DNA from 4 places in the Azoarcus sp. DN11 genome. Region 4 is predicted to be linked to each of the others. Evidence: riboswitches for the same ligand, from Rfam matches in the RefSeq annotation. Region 4 holds a riboswitch; each other region holds the start of a gene.
What was found. A riboswitch is a leader RNA that binds a small molecule or an ion and turns the genes downstream of it on or off. The one in region 4 is predicted to bind cobalamin.
Positions count from the first base shown of each region.

Region 1: linked by a shared signal. The riboswitch ahead of cbpA (modified peptide precursor CbpA) and the one ahead of cobT (nicotinate-nucleotide--dimethylbenzimidazole phosphoribosyltransferase) in region 4 are both predicted to bind cobalamin.
Region 2: linked by a shared signal. The riboswitch ahead of CDA09_RS20165 (TonB-dependent receptor) and the one ahead of cobT (nicotinate-nucleotide--dimethylbenzimidazole phosphoribosyltransferase) in region 4 are both predicted to bind cobalamin.
Region 3: linked by a shared signal. The riboswitch ahead of bluB (5,6-dimethylbenzimidazole synthase) and the one ahead of cobT (nicotinate-nucleotide--dimethylbenzimidazole phosphoribosyltransferase) in region 4 are both predicted to bind cobalamin.

Region 1 covers NZ_CP021731.1:1,459,651-1,462,852, forward strand. Annotated here, with positions in the region: rRNA gene rrf (5S ribosomal RNA) at 1-106, shown strand, start outside; gene CDA09_RS06685 (hypothetical protein) at 297-851, shown strand; cobalamin riboswitch at 941-1,158, shown strand; gene cbpA (modified peptide precursor CbpA) at 1,254-1,424, shown strand; gene cbpB (peptide-modifying radical SAM enzyme CbpB) at 1,421-2,830, shown strand; gene CDA09_RS06700 (flagella synthesis protein FlgN) at 2,898-3,202, opposite strand, start outside.
Region 2 covers NZ_CP021731.1:4,335,695-4,338,896, reverse strand. Annotated here, with positions in the region: gene CDA09_RS20165 (TonB-dependent receptor) at 1-1,083, opposite strand, end outside; cobalamin riboswitch at 1,266-1,520, opposite strand; gene cobJ (precorrin-3B C(17)-methyltransferase) at 1,581-2,561, opposite strand; gene CDA09_RS20155 (CbtA family protein) at 2,720-3,202, opposite strand, start outside.
Region 3 covers NZ_CP021731.1:1,144,243-1,147,444, reverse strand. Annotated here, with positions in the region: gene pyk (pyruvate kinase) at 123-1,571, shown strand; cobalamin riboswitch at 1,608-1,809, shown strand; gene bluB (5,6-dimethylbenzimidazole synthase) at 1,855-2,610, shown strand; gene fba (class II fructose-bisphosphate aldolase) at 2,746-3,202, shown strand, end outside.
Region 4 covers NZ_CP021731.1:2,374,175-2,377,376, reverse strand. Annotated here, with positions in the region: gene CDA09_RS10875 (trimethylamine methyltransferase family protein) at 1-862, shown strand, start outside; cobalamin riboswitch at 942-1,119, shown strand; gene cobT (nicotinate-nucleotide--dimethylbenzimidazole phosphoribosyltransferase) at 1,203-2,243, shown strand; gene CDA09_RS10865 (two-component system response regulator) at 2,345-3,202, opposite strand, start outside.

The DNA.
Region 1 (3,202 bases), 910 kb from region 4:
CCATAGCGTCCCGGAACCACTCCTTCCCATCCCGAACAGGACAGTGAAACAGGATCGCGCCGATGATAGTGCTCTACGTGAGTGCGAAAGTAGGTCATCGTCAGACTACCCAATCAAAAAAGCCGCTCTCCTAAACCAGGATGAGCGGCTTTTTTACGTCAACCGTGGACATTCCGTTTCCATGCAGATTTGTTGTATGTTGCTGGCAACAGGCAGCGTGCTGTCTGGGGCGTCCGATCCGTGTGAAGTGTTCGTTTCGCAATTCGCTGCGTGACACCATTCAAGGGAGATAAAACATGCATCGCATCCGATCGCGCAAGGCAGCGGTGTGCGCCGCGCTTTGTGCCGGCATCATGGTTTTTGGCGTCGCCTATGCTGAAAAACCCGATCACGCTGGTGGCGGAGGTTGGCAGCGGGAGAACGGACATGGTGGAAAGGGCGGGCAGCACAAACGCGACCGTGACGAGGGCGGGGATGCGGATCGGGACAGTCGTGATCGCGGTGCGCGCCTGGGGGATGAAGGTTCGCAGCGGGTGGTGAGCCGGTTCGAGCAACGTGATCGGACGGTCATCCGCGAATACTTCACGCGCGAGGGCGGTTCGGGGAGGTGTCCTCCGGGGTTGGCGAAAAAGGGAAACGGGTGCATGCCGCCCGGGCAGGCGAGAAAGTGGGCGGTGGGGCGTGCGTTGCCGCGCGATGTCGCGTATTACGATCTGCCGCCGGCGCTCACGGTCGAACTCGGGGTGCCTCCGGCGGGGCACAAGTTCGTTCGCGTCGCAGGCGATATCCTGATGATTGCGGTCGGCACTGGCATGGTTGTCGATGCCATCCAGGACCTGGGCGGAATGTGACTGCGAAGGTGCTCTGGGCCAGCCGGTGATCGGCAGTCAGGCGTGGGGGCAAGGGTATTGACTGAAGAGATGCTCGTCGGGACAATGGTGAACGATTCGGCCATGACGATGCAATTGCGATCGTCGGAACACGGTGCGAGCTTGCTCAATTCCGTGGCGGGCCCGCCGCTGTAACCGGGGACGAATGTCGCCAGGGTGACGGAACGATTCCGGGCATCCGGCCACTGTCGTGGAGTACCACGATGGGAAGGCGCGACAGGCAGGTTGATCCGGAAGCCAGAAGACGTGCCGTAATCGACTGTTTTGTAGCTGGAACCAATGGCAAGGGTTTCGCTGTCCGCACTTGGCAGTGCGGCAGCGGAGCCCTTTTTGTTTTTGTGTTTGGACAAACAGGAGAATCGGATGCCTTCGACTGATATCAAGCAAGAGTTCGCAAAGAACGCCGCCCCCGCCGCTGCAAGCGGCGCGCTCCCGGTGCACAGGCCCGCGATCATCGCGACGCGCAAGCGTTGCGAGGCGGATGGGGTGGGTTTGTCTCACTACGTTCTGATGGATCGCAGGGAGAAGCGATGAGCGGCTCGGCTTTGATGAGCAACGCCCCCTCTGCGGGGCGTTATGCCAATCTCGGCAATGGCGCGAGCCTGATTCCGTTCGACATCGGACATGACGACTATATGGCCTTGAGCGACCCGGACAGTGCGTTCTGGGCGCTCGTTCGCAAGGACAAGCTCGCGGACACGCTGACCGATAGTGCCTTGATGTTGAACTATCAGGCAAAGGCAAAGGATTTCGCGCGCGAGTTGCATGCGCTGCGTTTCGAGCTGAAGCCCTCGGCCGTTTATGTCAATCCGACGGAGCGGTGCAACCTGAACTGCACGTATTGCTACATTCCGGAGGGAATGCGCCGCGGTGGGCAGCACATGGACGCCGACCGGTTGGTGGACGCGCTGGGGCGGCTACGGTCCTACTTTTCGACGGTGCTTCCCGACGGGCGCAAGCCGCGCGTGATTTTTCACGGTGCCGAGCCGTTGATGAATCGGGCCGCCTTGTTCGCCGCGATCGATGCGTTCAAGGATGATTACGTGTTCGGGGTGCAAACGAACGCGACGCTGCTCGATGACGAGGCGATCGGGTTTCTCGCCGATCGGCAGGTGAGCATCGGCCTGTCGCTCGACGGGCCGCTGGCCGAGACGACCGATGCGACCCGCCTGACCTTCGGCGGCAAGAGTGTGCACGACAAGGTGCTCCGGGCGATGGAGGCGCTGCGGGGGTATTCGGCGTGGAGCGTGATCGCGACGTGCACGGAGAAGAACCTCGATCAACTCGTGCCGCTGGTGGAGCTGTTCCATGCCCGCGAAGTGCCGACCTGCATGCTGAATGCAGTGCGTTGCACCTTGCCGGGAGCGCGTACGGTGCGACCGGATGATGACTCGCTGGCGCGTGCCTTCATCGCAGCGGTGGAACGAACGCATGCGCTGTATCGCGAGACGGGGCGGAAGATGGTGGTCGCGAACTTTGCGAACATTCTGCTGGCGATCCTTGCACCGACCGCACGCCGGCTGATGTGCGATATCTCGCCGTGCGGTGGGGGGCGCGCGTTCTTCGCCCTGGCGCCCGACGGGGGGCTCTTCCCGTGCAGCGAGTTCATCGGCCTGGATGCGTTCCGCGGGGGCAACCTGTTCACCGACCGCATCGAGGATGTGCTGGAGAGCGAGGCATTCCGGAAGGTGACGGGACGGAACGTCGACCGTATCGATCCCTGCAAGGGGTGCGCGATCCGGCATTTCTGCGGCTCGCCGTGCCCGGCCGAGGCGCACGAGATGAACGGCGGGATGGACCGCGTCGGGGCGTTCTGCGGCTTCTACGAGGAGCAGACGCGCTATGCTTTTCGCTTGATCGCCGACGGGAAGGCGAACGACTTCCTTTGGGATGGCTGGGATGCCGAGGTAGAGAGCAGTTTCGACTTCGTGCTGCCCTGAGCCAGTCATCAGCGGCTGTGATTGCGCGCGGGCCCGCCCGGGAGAGTTCCCGGGCGGGCCTTTTAGTTCATGCGCTGCCGAGGTGGCGGCCGCCTCCGCCGGGGCGGGCGTTGCCGGCGGAATCGTAGAGTTGTGGCTGCCTGGATGCGTCGAGAAGGATCGACATCGCGGCCTGGTTATGCTGGAGACGCTCGGTGATGAGCTTGCCGTTGAGGTCGTTGCGGGCCCGCGCGTCGCATGCGAGTGCGTGGATTTCGTCCCAGCGCCTGAGGGTGTCGGGGAGCGGTTGGCAGACTTCGCGGATCGCGGTGTCGGAGTTCGGGCGACGAAGCCGGCCGAGCAGCAGGGCGCGGTCGCTGTGGATGCGCTGCA
Region 2 (3,202 bases), 2.0 Mb from region 4:
TTCGAGCCGGTTGCCGGCTTGTTCGAGGCGATGCAGGATTTCGAGATAGCCGGTGCGCGTGACCGCGTTGGTGGCGCTGTCGAGTGCGTATTGCTCGACGTTGCGCCAGTGGCGGTCGGCGGCGAAGCGATAGGTCTCGTTGCGCAGCGTCCAGCCCCCGCCCGCCTGCCATTCGATGCGGGCGCGCAGCCGGTCGTCGTCGAGCGCGTAGCGCGGGTCGTCGATGTTGTAGTTCTCGTGGCGCAGGTCGCGGGCGATGCGCCCGTTGCGCAGCGGGGTGCCGAAGTAGGCGGTGGGATTCTCGCGCGACAGGTCTGCGCTCAGGTCGATCTGCAGGTCCGCCCGCGGCGCGAGGTGCAGCGTGCTCATCAGATTGCGGTTGTCGTGCTCGCCGCGGTGGATGAAACCGTCGCCGCCCGCGACGGCGGCGTCGAGGCGCAGCGCCGCGGCGTCGCCCACGGCAGTCGAGCCGCCGACGCCGATGTGGTATTCGCCGCGGCTGCCGGCGGTGAGGCTTGCGTCCAGGTGGCGCCCGCGCGTCGGCGCCTTGCGCACGAGGTTGAGGATGCCGCCGACCGCACCGTCGCCGAACAGCACCGAGGCCGGGCCGCGCAGGATCTCGATGCGCTCGTAGCCCCAGGTGTCGGACGGATAGGTGAGGGTGCCCGCGCCGGTGGCGAGGCGCAGCCCGTCCTCCGCCTGCGCGACCGAGTTGTTGCCGGTGAAGCCGCGGCTGGAATAGGCCTGGCCGCTGCCGGGCGTGCCGATGAAGCTCAGGCCGACGGCCCGCGTCGCGGCGTCGGCGACGCTGCGGTCGCCGCGTTCGCGCAGCGTCTCGACGTCGAGCGCGTCGACGCTCGCGGGCGTCTCGCGCAGGCTCAGTCCGAGGCGCGATCCCGTGGCGCCCGGGCGGTCGAGATCGAGGCCGGCGTCGGGCTCGGCGCGCGCCGAAACCTGAACTGCCGTCAAGACCTTGTCGTCGGCGTGCGCAAGGCCGCCGGACAGGGCGAGCACGAGGCTCGCGGCGAGCGGGCGAAGCGCGAACGGGATGCGGCGAACGGGGGAACTACGGTGCTTCTGCATGCAATGACTCCAGTCGTGAAGCGACCGGACGGGCAGGCGAAGCAGGGGCGCGGCGTCCTCGCGGAGCGCGGGCGACAACCTCCCGCGGTCAGGCGGTCGGCGGCCGGGGCACGCTAGCCTTGCTCCGCCCGCATCCCCGCGGCCGGTCGCATGGTTGATCCCGGGCGCAGAATTGCGCGGCGGGATCGGAACACCAGCAGGCCGGTCTCCGGACTCACGAGTCTTGACGGATCGCCTTCCCATGCCGTGCGCGAAGCCTCGTGGGCTGCACGCGTCCGGCACAGTGGCCGGGCCATCGGGGAGATGGCCCGTGATCCGCCCGCACTCGCCTACCGTTGCGGGGGCAGCCAGGGCTTGGCCGGCGGGGAATTCTGCCGGCGCACCCTGTTCCCGTTTCACCCGCCGTTCTGGCGGGCACCTGCTGGAAAATGGGGGAAAAGCGCGTCAAACGGTGGTCGGTGCGCCCTCCCGGCAGTTCGCGGCCTGGCCCGGGCGGCTCATGCGAGCACTTCCCCTTCGGCGGCGGTGTCGTCCTCGTCGACGGCCTCATCGGCGAGCGCAGCGAGGATGTAGTCGACCGGTAGCGCATGGCGGCGGGCGAGTTCGTCGGCGCTCTCGCCGCTCGCACGCAGGCTTTCGAGCCAGCCGTCGAGGCCGGTCGACAGCGAGCGGCCGGCCTTTTCGCCGTTGTGCGTCGTGCCCGCCTCGACGTCGTACTTGTTCGCGTAGCCGCGCGGCGTGACCATCAGGCCGTCGCGGATGAAGGTGTTCGAGTTGCCGATCAGCACGGTGCTCAACATGCCGATGTCGCACTCGGTCATCTTGTCGAGCGTCGTGAATTCGATGCGCTGCTTGGGGCGATAGGCGGATTTGACGATCGCGACGGGCGTGTCCGGGCGGCGGTGCGCGAGGAAGAGGCGCTGGGCCTCGACGATCTGGCGTGCGCGGCGCCCGCTCTTCGGGTTGTACAGCGCGACGACGAAATCGGCCGCGGCGGCCGCGTTGAGACGGCGCGCGATCACCGGCCAAGGCGTCAGCAGGTCGGACAGCGAGATCGCGCAGAAGTCGTGCGTCAGCGGCGCGCCGACGAGCGCCGCGCAGGTGTTCAGCGCGGAGGCGCCCGGGACGATCTCGACTTCGATGTCGCCGGGTTGGCCCGTGGGGGGCGTCCAGCCGGCCTGGAACAGCACTTCGAAAGTCGGGCCGGCCATGCCGTAGACGCCGGCGTCGCCCGAGGAGATCAGCGCGACCTTCTTGCCCTGCTTGGCACGGTCGAGCGCTTCGATCGCGCGGTCGAGCTCCTCGGTCATCGACTTCTTGACGACCTCCTTGCCTTCGACGAGGTCGGCGACGAGGCGGATGTAGGTGACGTAGCCGATGATGGTATCGGCCTCGGCGATCGCGGCGCGGGCGCGGCCGCTCATGTGCTCGACGCTGCCGGGCCCGAGGCCGACCAGCATGATCTTGCCTGTGCTCATGGTGTTCTCTCTTTGTTGAGGGCGTAGGGCGGGATGAAATCCCGCCGTTTTCCGCCGGGTGGCCGACGGTCGCGTGTCAAATGTGGTGCAGGAGCCTTATCCGCCGCGTGTGTCGTCGATGACTATCCATGCGGCGGAAGACGCTTCGCGCTTCCGCCCTACGCGCGGGCGGTGGCCGGGGTTCCCTGCGTCGCGAGCGCCGGGCGCACCCAGCGGGCGACCGCCCAGCCGGCGAGGCTGCCAAGGGCAAGCCATTCGATCGCGCTGGAGATTGCGGTGGCGATGGCGAACTGGCCGGTCAGAACTTCCATCTGGCGTGCCACTTCATCGCTGTAGGCGGCGAAGGCACCGTCGATATGCGGTGCGCCGAGCGCGTAGGGCAGGGCCAGCAGGGCGATCCCGAGCCAGCGCAGGCGGCCGGGGACGAAGGCGAGGACGCTGAGGCCGGTCGCGGAGCAGAGGACAGTGATGAGCCACCAGGTCTGGCGTGCTTCCAGCGCTGCAGCGGCGGTGCCGGGGATCTCGGGCGGCAGGCCCAGAGAGGGCGCAGCGAAGACGCACAGCCAGGCGGCGGCGCCCCACACGAGGCCGCTGCGTGCCGAGGCGACGCGGCGGCCGCGCAGGTGTTCCCACGTCGTGAT
Region 3 (3,202 bases), 1.2 Mb from region 4:
TGCAGGCAAAATTATAGGAAGCGACATCATCTGTCGAGAGGCGCGCAAACCCGCGCGGGCGGCGGCAGACGGCGCACACGGGTAGAATCGGGTTCTCGGACGCATATCGACACGGAGACAACATGCCGCGCCACACGAAGATCGTCGCCACCCTGGGCCCCGCCTCGACCGATCCGCAAATCCTGGAACGCATGGTGCATGCCGGGATCGATGTCGTGCGCATGAATTTCTCGCACGGAAAGGCGGAGGATCACGTCGCGCGCGCGGCGGCGGTCCGCGAGGCTGCGGAACGCGCCGGCCGGTCGGTGGGCATCCTTGCCGACCTGCAAGGCCCCAAGATTCGCGTCGGCAAGTTCGCCGGCGACCGCGTCCACCTGCACAAGGATGCGGAATTCATCCTCGACGCACGCTGCGAACTGGGCGATGCGACCCGCGTCGGCCTCGATTACAAGAACCTGCCGAAGGACGTCAGGCCGGGCGACGTCCTCCTGCTCGACGACGGCCGCCTGAAGCTCGTCGTCAATCGCGTCGCCGGCCCCGAGATCCACACGACGGTGCGGGTCGGCGGCGAGCTGTCGAACAACAAGGGCATCAACCGCCAGGGCGGCGGCCTGACCGCGCCCGCGCTGACCGCCAAGGACATGGACGACATCAAGACCGCTGCCCTCATCGGCGTCGACTTCGTCGCCGTCTCCTTTCCCAAGAGCGCGGCCGACATGTACATGGCACGGCAGCTCCTGCGCGCCGCCGGCAGCGACGCCTTGCTGATCGCGAAGATCGAGCGCACCGAGGCGGTCGCCAACCTCGACGAGATCCTCGACGCCTCCGACGGCATCATGGTCGCGCGCGGCGACCTCGCGGTCGAGGTCGGCGACGCGGCGGTGCCGGCGCTGCAGAAGAAGATGATCCGCGCCGCGCGCGACTGTAACAAGCTCACGATCACCGCAACGCAGATGATGGAATCGATGATCGGCAGCCCGGTGCCCACGCGCGCCGAGGTGTCGGACGTCGCCAATGCCGTGCTCGACGGCACCGATGCCGTGATGCTGTCGGCCGAGACCGCGTCGGGCAACTATCCGGTCGAGGTCGTCGAGGCGATGAGCCGCGTGTGCCTCGAGGCCGAGAAGTCCGCGGAGGTCACGCTCGACCGCGAGGTGCTCGACCGCGTGTTCACGCGCATCGACCAATCGATCGCGATGGCCGCGATCTGGACCGCCTGGCACCTGAAGGTGAAGGCGATCGCGTCCCTCACCCAGACCGGCTCGACGGCGCTGTGGATGAGCCGCCTCAACAGCGGCGTGCCGATCTACGCGCTGACGCCGGAAGCGGAGTCGCGCAACCAGATGACGCTGTACCGCGAGGTCTTTCCGCTGCTGATGTCGCAGACGCACCAGGATCGCGACCTGCTGCTGTGGGAAGCGGAACAGATCCTGCTCGATCAGGGCGTCGTCGAACGCGGCGATCTCATCGTGCTGACGATCGGCGAACCGATCGGCGCCTCGGGTGGCACGAACACGCTCAAGATCGTACGCGTGGGCGAACACCCGGCACCGCACCTGACCGAGCAATAAGTCGGCGCGCGGCCCGCAGTCTGCTAGACTCACGCGCTCTACACCATGCCTCCCGGTGCCCGCGATCCGCGGGAGAATCGGGAATGCGGTGAGGCACCCTCCGGGGGAGCCGATTCCGCGACGTGCCCAACGCTGTGAGGGGGACCGCCGCCGCAAGATGCCACTGGCCCTCCGGGTCGGGAAGGCGCGGCACGGGACGAACCCGAGTCAGAAGACCGGCCGGGAGGCAGATCAGCGGCGAACTGGTCCGTTCGCCGTCCATTGCTCTTCACAAGGGGAATCGATGAAGACCGCCGCTCCCGGCCACCAGGCCCACCACCACTTCGACGACGCCGAGCGCGCCGCCGTGTATCGCAACATCCTCGCGCGGCGCGACGTGCGCGGCCAGTTCCTGCCCGATCCGGTCGCCGACGACATGCTCGCGCGCATCCTCACCGCTGCACACTTCGCACCATCGGTCGGCTTCATGCAGCCGTGGAGCTTCGTCCTGGTGCGCGACCAGGCCGTCAAACAGCGCGTGCACGACGCCTTCACAACGGCCAACGCCGAAGCCGCGCAGATGTTCGAGGGCAAGCAGCGCGAAGTCTATTCCGGCCTGCGCCTGCAGGGCATCCTCGAGGCGCCGATCAACCTGTGCATCACCTGCGACCGCGACCGCGCCGGCCCGGTCGTGATCGGGCGCACACACATCAAGGCGATGGACCTCTACAGCTCGGTGTGCGCGGTGCAGAACCTGTGGCTCGCCGCCCGCGCCGAGGGGCTGGGCGTCGGCTGGGTGAGCATCTTCCGTCAGTCGGCGATCCGCGAGATCCTGTCGCTGCCCGAACGCGTCATGCCTGTCGCCTACCTGTGCATCGGCCATGTCAGCCACTTCCTCGATCAGCCCGAGTTGCAGACGGCGGGCTGGCGCCAGCGCCTGCCGCTCGACGAACTGGTGCATTTCGACGGCTGGGGCGGCGACGCTGCCGACGCCGGAGCGCTGCGCGATGAACTGCGAGCGGCCCAGGCGCTCGCGGCCCGGGGTCTGCTGCCGTTCTGAGCACGAGGCGCGGCGGCGGGTCGTTGCAACCCGTTTCCTTCGCCGGACCCACCGCCGCCCAACAAACGCTAAAATGCGAGCCAATTCGCAACCCGGCACGCCTGGCGTGCCTGCACTTGATACCGGAGAAGGACAATGCCCCTCGTTTCCATGCGCCAGCTGCTCGATCACGCCGCCGAAAACGGCTACGGCTTGCCGGCGTTCAACGTCAACAACCTCGAGCAGGTCCAGGCGATCATGGAAGCCGCGGCCGAAGCGGACAGCCCCGTGATCATGCAAGCCTCGGCCGGCGCCCGCAAATACGCCGGCGAAGCCTTTCTGCGCCATCTGATCGACGCCGCCGTCGAAGCCTATCCGCAGATTCCCGTCGTGATGCACCAGGACCACGGCCAGTCGCCCGCGATCTGCATGGGCGCAATCCGCTCGGGTTTCTCCAGCGTGATGATGGATGGCTCGCTGATGGAAGACGGCAAGACTCCGTCCTCGTATGAATACAACGTCGCCGTGAGCCGCGAGGTGGTGAAGTTCTCGCACGCGATCGGCGTCACCGTCGAGGCCGAACTGGGCTGCCTCGGCTCGCTCGAGACCGGCC
Region 4 (3,202 bases):
CGTGATCAACCTGATCAACGCCAACTCGCCGATGACCTTCGACGACACGATGCTGGGCGCGGCGAAGGTCTATGCGCGCAACAACCAGGCCTGCATCGTCACCCCGTTCATCCTCGCCGGCGCGATGTCGCCGGTGACCGTCGCCGGCACGGCGGCGCAGACGCTCGCCGAGGCGATGGCCGGCATGGCCTTCGTCCAGCTCGTCAATCCCGGTGCGCCGGTGGTGTTCGGCAGCTTCGCGAGTTCCATGTCGATGCAGTCCGGTGCACCCACGTTCGGCACCCCCGAGCCCGCACTGGTGCTGTACGTGATGGCCCACCTCGCCCGCCGCCTCGGCGTTCCCTTCCGTTCCGGCGGTTCGCTGACGGCCGCCAAAGTTCCCGATGCGCAGGCCGCGAGCGAAAGCGCCAACACCCTGCTGCCGACCGCGCTGGCGGGCGTGAACTTTGCGTTGCATACCGCGGGCTGGCTCGAAGGCGGACTCGCGATGGGTTACGAGAAGTTCATCATGGACGCCGACCAGGCCGGCATGATGCAGATCCTGATGGGCGGCGTGGACTTGTCCGAGAACGGCCAGGCGATGGACGCGATCCGCGATGTCGGCCCCGGCAAGCACTTCCTCGGCTGCGCCCACACCCAGGCGAACTTCGAAAACGCCTTCTACCGCTCGCCCATCGCGGACAACAACAGCTTCGAGCAATGGGACGCCGAGGGCCGCCTCGACATGGCCCAGCGCGCCAACGCGCGCTGGAAGAGGATGCTCGCCGAGTACGAGGCGCCCGAGCTCGACCCCGCGGTCGACGAGGCCCTGCAGGCCTACATGCGCCGGCGCAAGGAATCCTTCCCCGACTCGAACACCTGAATGACGGCCGGCCCCGACATGGTCGGCCGGCGCAGAATCGGTCTGCGCGCAGGCGATTGCATGACGTGTCGGCAATCGGGATAATTTGTTCCGTCACAGCAAAACGGAACACGGTGCAAATCCGTGGCGGGCCCGCCGCTGTAATCGGGGACGGATGCCGCACATGCCACTGCCCAGGGGAAACAGACCCGGCGGGAAGGCGCGGCTAATCCGGCTGATCCGAAAGCCAGAAGACCTGCTGTGACGTGGTACAGGGAGCCTGTGGACAGGGCTTCGCGGTTGCATTCCGTCGGGATGCGGCCGCGAAGCCCTTTTTCTTTTCCATTACCGGATGAATCGAATGCATTCTGAATTTTCCGTGCCAGCCCCGGATCGGGCGTTTGCCGTTGCCCTGCAGCACAAGATCGATCGCAAGACCAAACCGCTCGGCGCGCTCGGTGATCTGGAAGGCCTCGGACTCAAGATCGGGCTGGTGCAGCAGAGCCTCACACCCGCGCTGAGGAACCCTCACGTGATCGTCTTCGCGGGCGACCATGGAGCGGCCAAGGCGGGTGTGTCGGCCTACCCGCAGGACGTGACCTGGCAGATGGTCGAAAATTTCCTCGCCGGCGGCGCAGGCATCAATGTCTTCGCCCGTCAGAACGGCCTTGGGCTGACCGTGGTCGATGCCGGCGTAGCACATGATTTCGGTCCGCGCCCGGGGCTGATCGATGCCAAGGTGGGGCCGGGAACGAGGAATTTTCTCGAAGAGCCGGCGATGACCCGGGCCGAGTGCGCCACAGCCATGGAGCGCGGCGCCGGCATCGTCCGCACCCTAGCCGTCGACGGTTGCAACATCGTCGGCTTCGGCGAAATGGGTATCGGCAACACCGCCGCCGCCTCGCTCATTACCCACTGCCTGACCGGAACGCCGCTGGCCGATTGCATCGGGCGCGGCACCGGCCTCGACGACGCCGGCGTTGCGCGTAAGCGCCAATTGCTGGAAAAGGCCCTCGCCCGCACCGGCAAGGTGGACGATCCCCTGTCGGTGCTCGCCGAATTCGGCGGCTTCGAAATCGCGATGATGGCGGGCGCGATGGTGGCGGCAGCCCGGGCCGGGATGGTGCTGCTGATCGACGGTTTCATTGTCGGATCGGCTGCACTGACGGCCGCCCGCCTCGCGCCGGCCATCACCGACTACTGCGTGTTCTGCCACCGTTCGGCCGAGCCCGGCCACCTTGCGCAGTTGAGCGCGCTCGACGCCCGCCCGCTCATCGACCTCGGCTTGCGCCTGGGCGAAGGCACCGGCGCGGCGCTGGCCTATCCCCTGGTGCAGGCGGCCGTCAATTTCGTCAACGAGATGGCGAGCTTCGAGTCGGCTGGCGTTTCCGACAAGGAGTGATGCCGCGCAGCGGGCTCCGGGACCTCCCCGGAGCCCGCTGTTTCGTCACGCAGCCCGATCTGCAGCTGCCCTGGGCGTGCGCCGGCCGGATTTCATCAGCATCACCTTGCCGACGCCCCGTGCGACGCCTTCGCCCCGTTCCATCTTCGTCCGCTCGCAAGCAGGCGGCCGGCCGACTCGGCATCGAGCGGGCGCGAGAACAGAAAGCCCTGACCGAAGGCAACGTTCAGTTCGCGCAGCCGCGCGAGCGTCGTCGGCGTCTCGAGGCCTTCGGCCACCACGTCCATGTTGAGACTGCGCGCGAGGGCGACGATGGCCTGCACGATTTCGTCGTGCCGGGCCTCGATGTCCATTCTCTGCACGAACGACGCGTCGATCTTGAGGATGTCCAGCGGGAAGCGGTGCAGATACGACAGGCTCGAGTAGCCAGTGCCGAAATCGTCCATCAGGAACTTGATCTGCTCGCCCTGCAGCCGTTCGAGCACCGCACGGACAGCGTCACTGCCGTCCATGAGGACGCTCTCGGTGATCTCCAGCTTCAGATAACGGGCCTCCAGCCTGGCCTCGGTCAGTGACTGGAGGACGGCATCGGCGAGGTCGGGCTGGGCGAACTGGACCGCGGAGACGTTGACGCTCACCTGCGGGCGCCGCTGCGGAAACTGCGCCTGCCACGCGCTGATCTGGCGACAGGCTTCCTGCAGCGCCCAGCGTCCGATGGGTACGATCAGGCCGGTGTCTTCGGCGATCGGGATGAATTCGGTCGGCGACACGAGGCCCCGCACGGGATGGCGCCAGCGCAGCAGGGCCTCGAAACTCTCGATTTCGCCGCTGGCGAGATTGACCAGCGGCTGGTAATAGAGCACCAGTTCGTCGCGCTCCTGTGCCCGGCGCAGGTCGGTTTCCAGGCCCAACTGGTTGACCGCGAAGGTGTGCATCGTCGTGTCGAACACCTGGCAGCG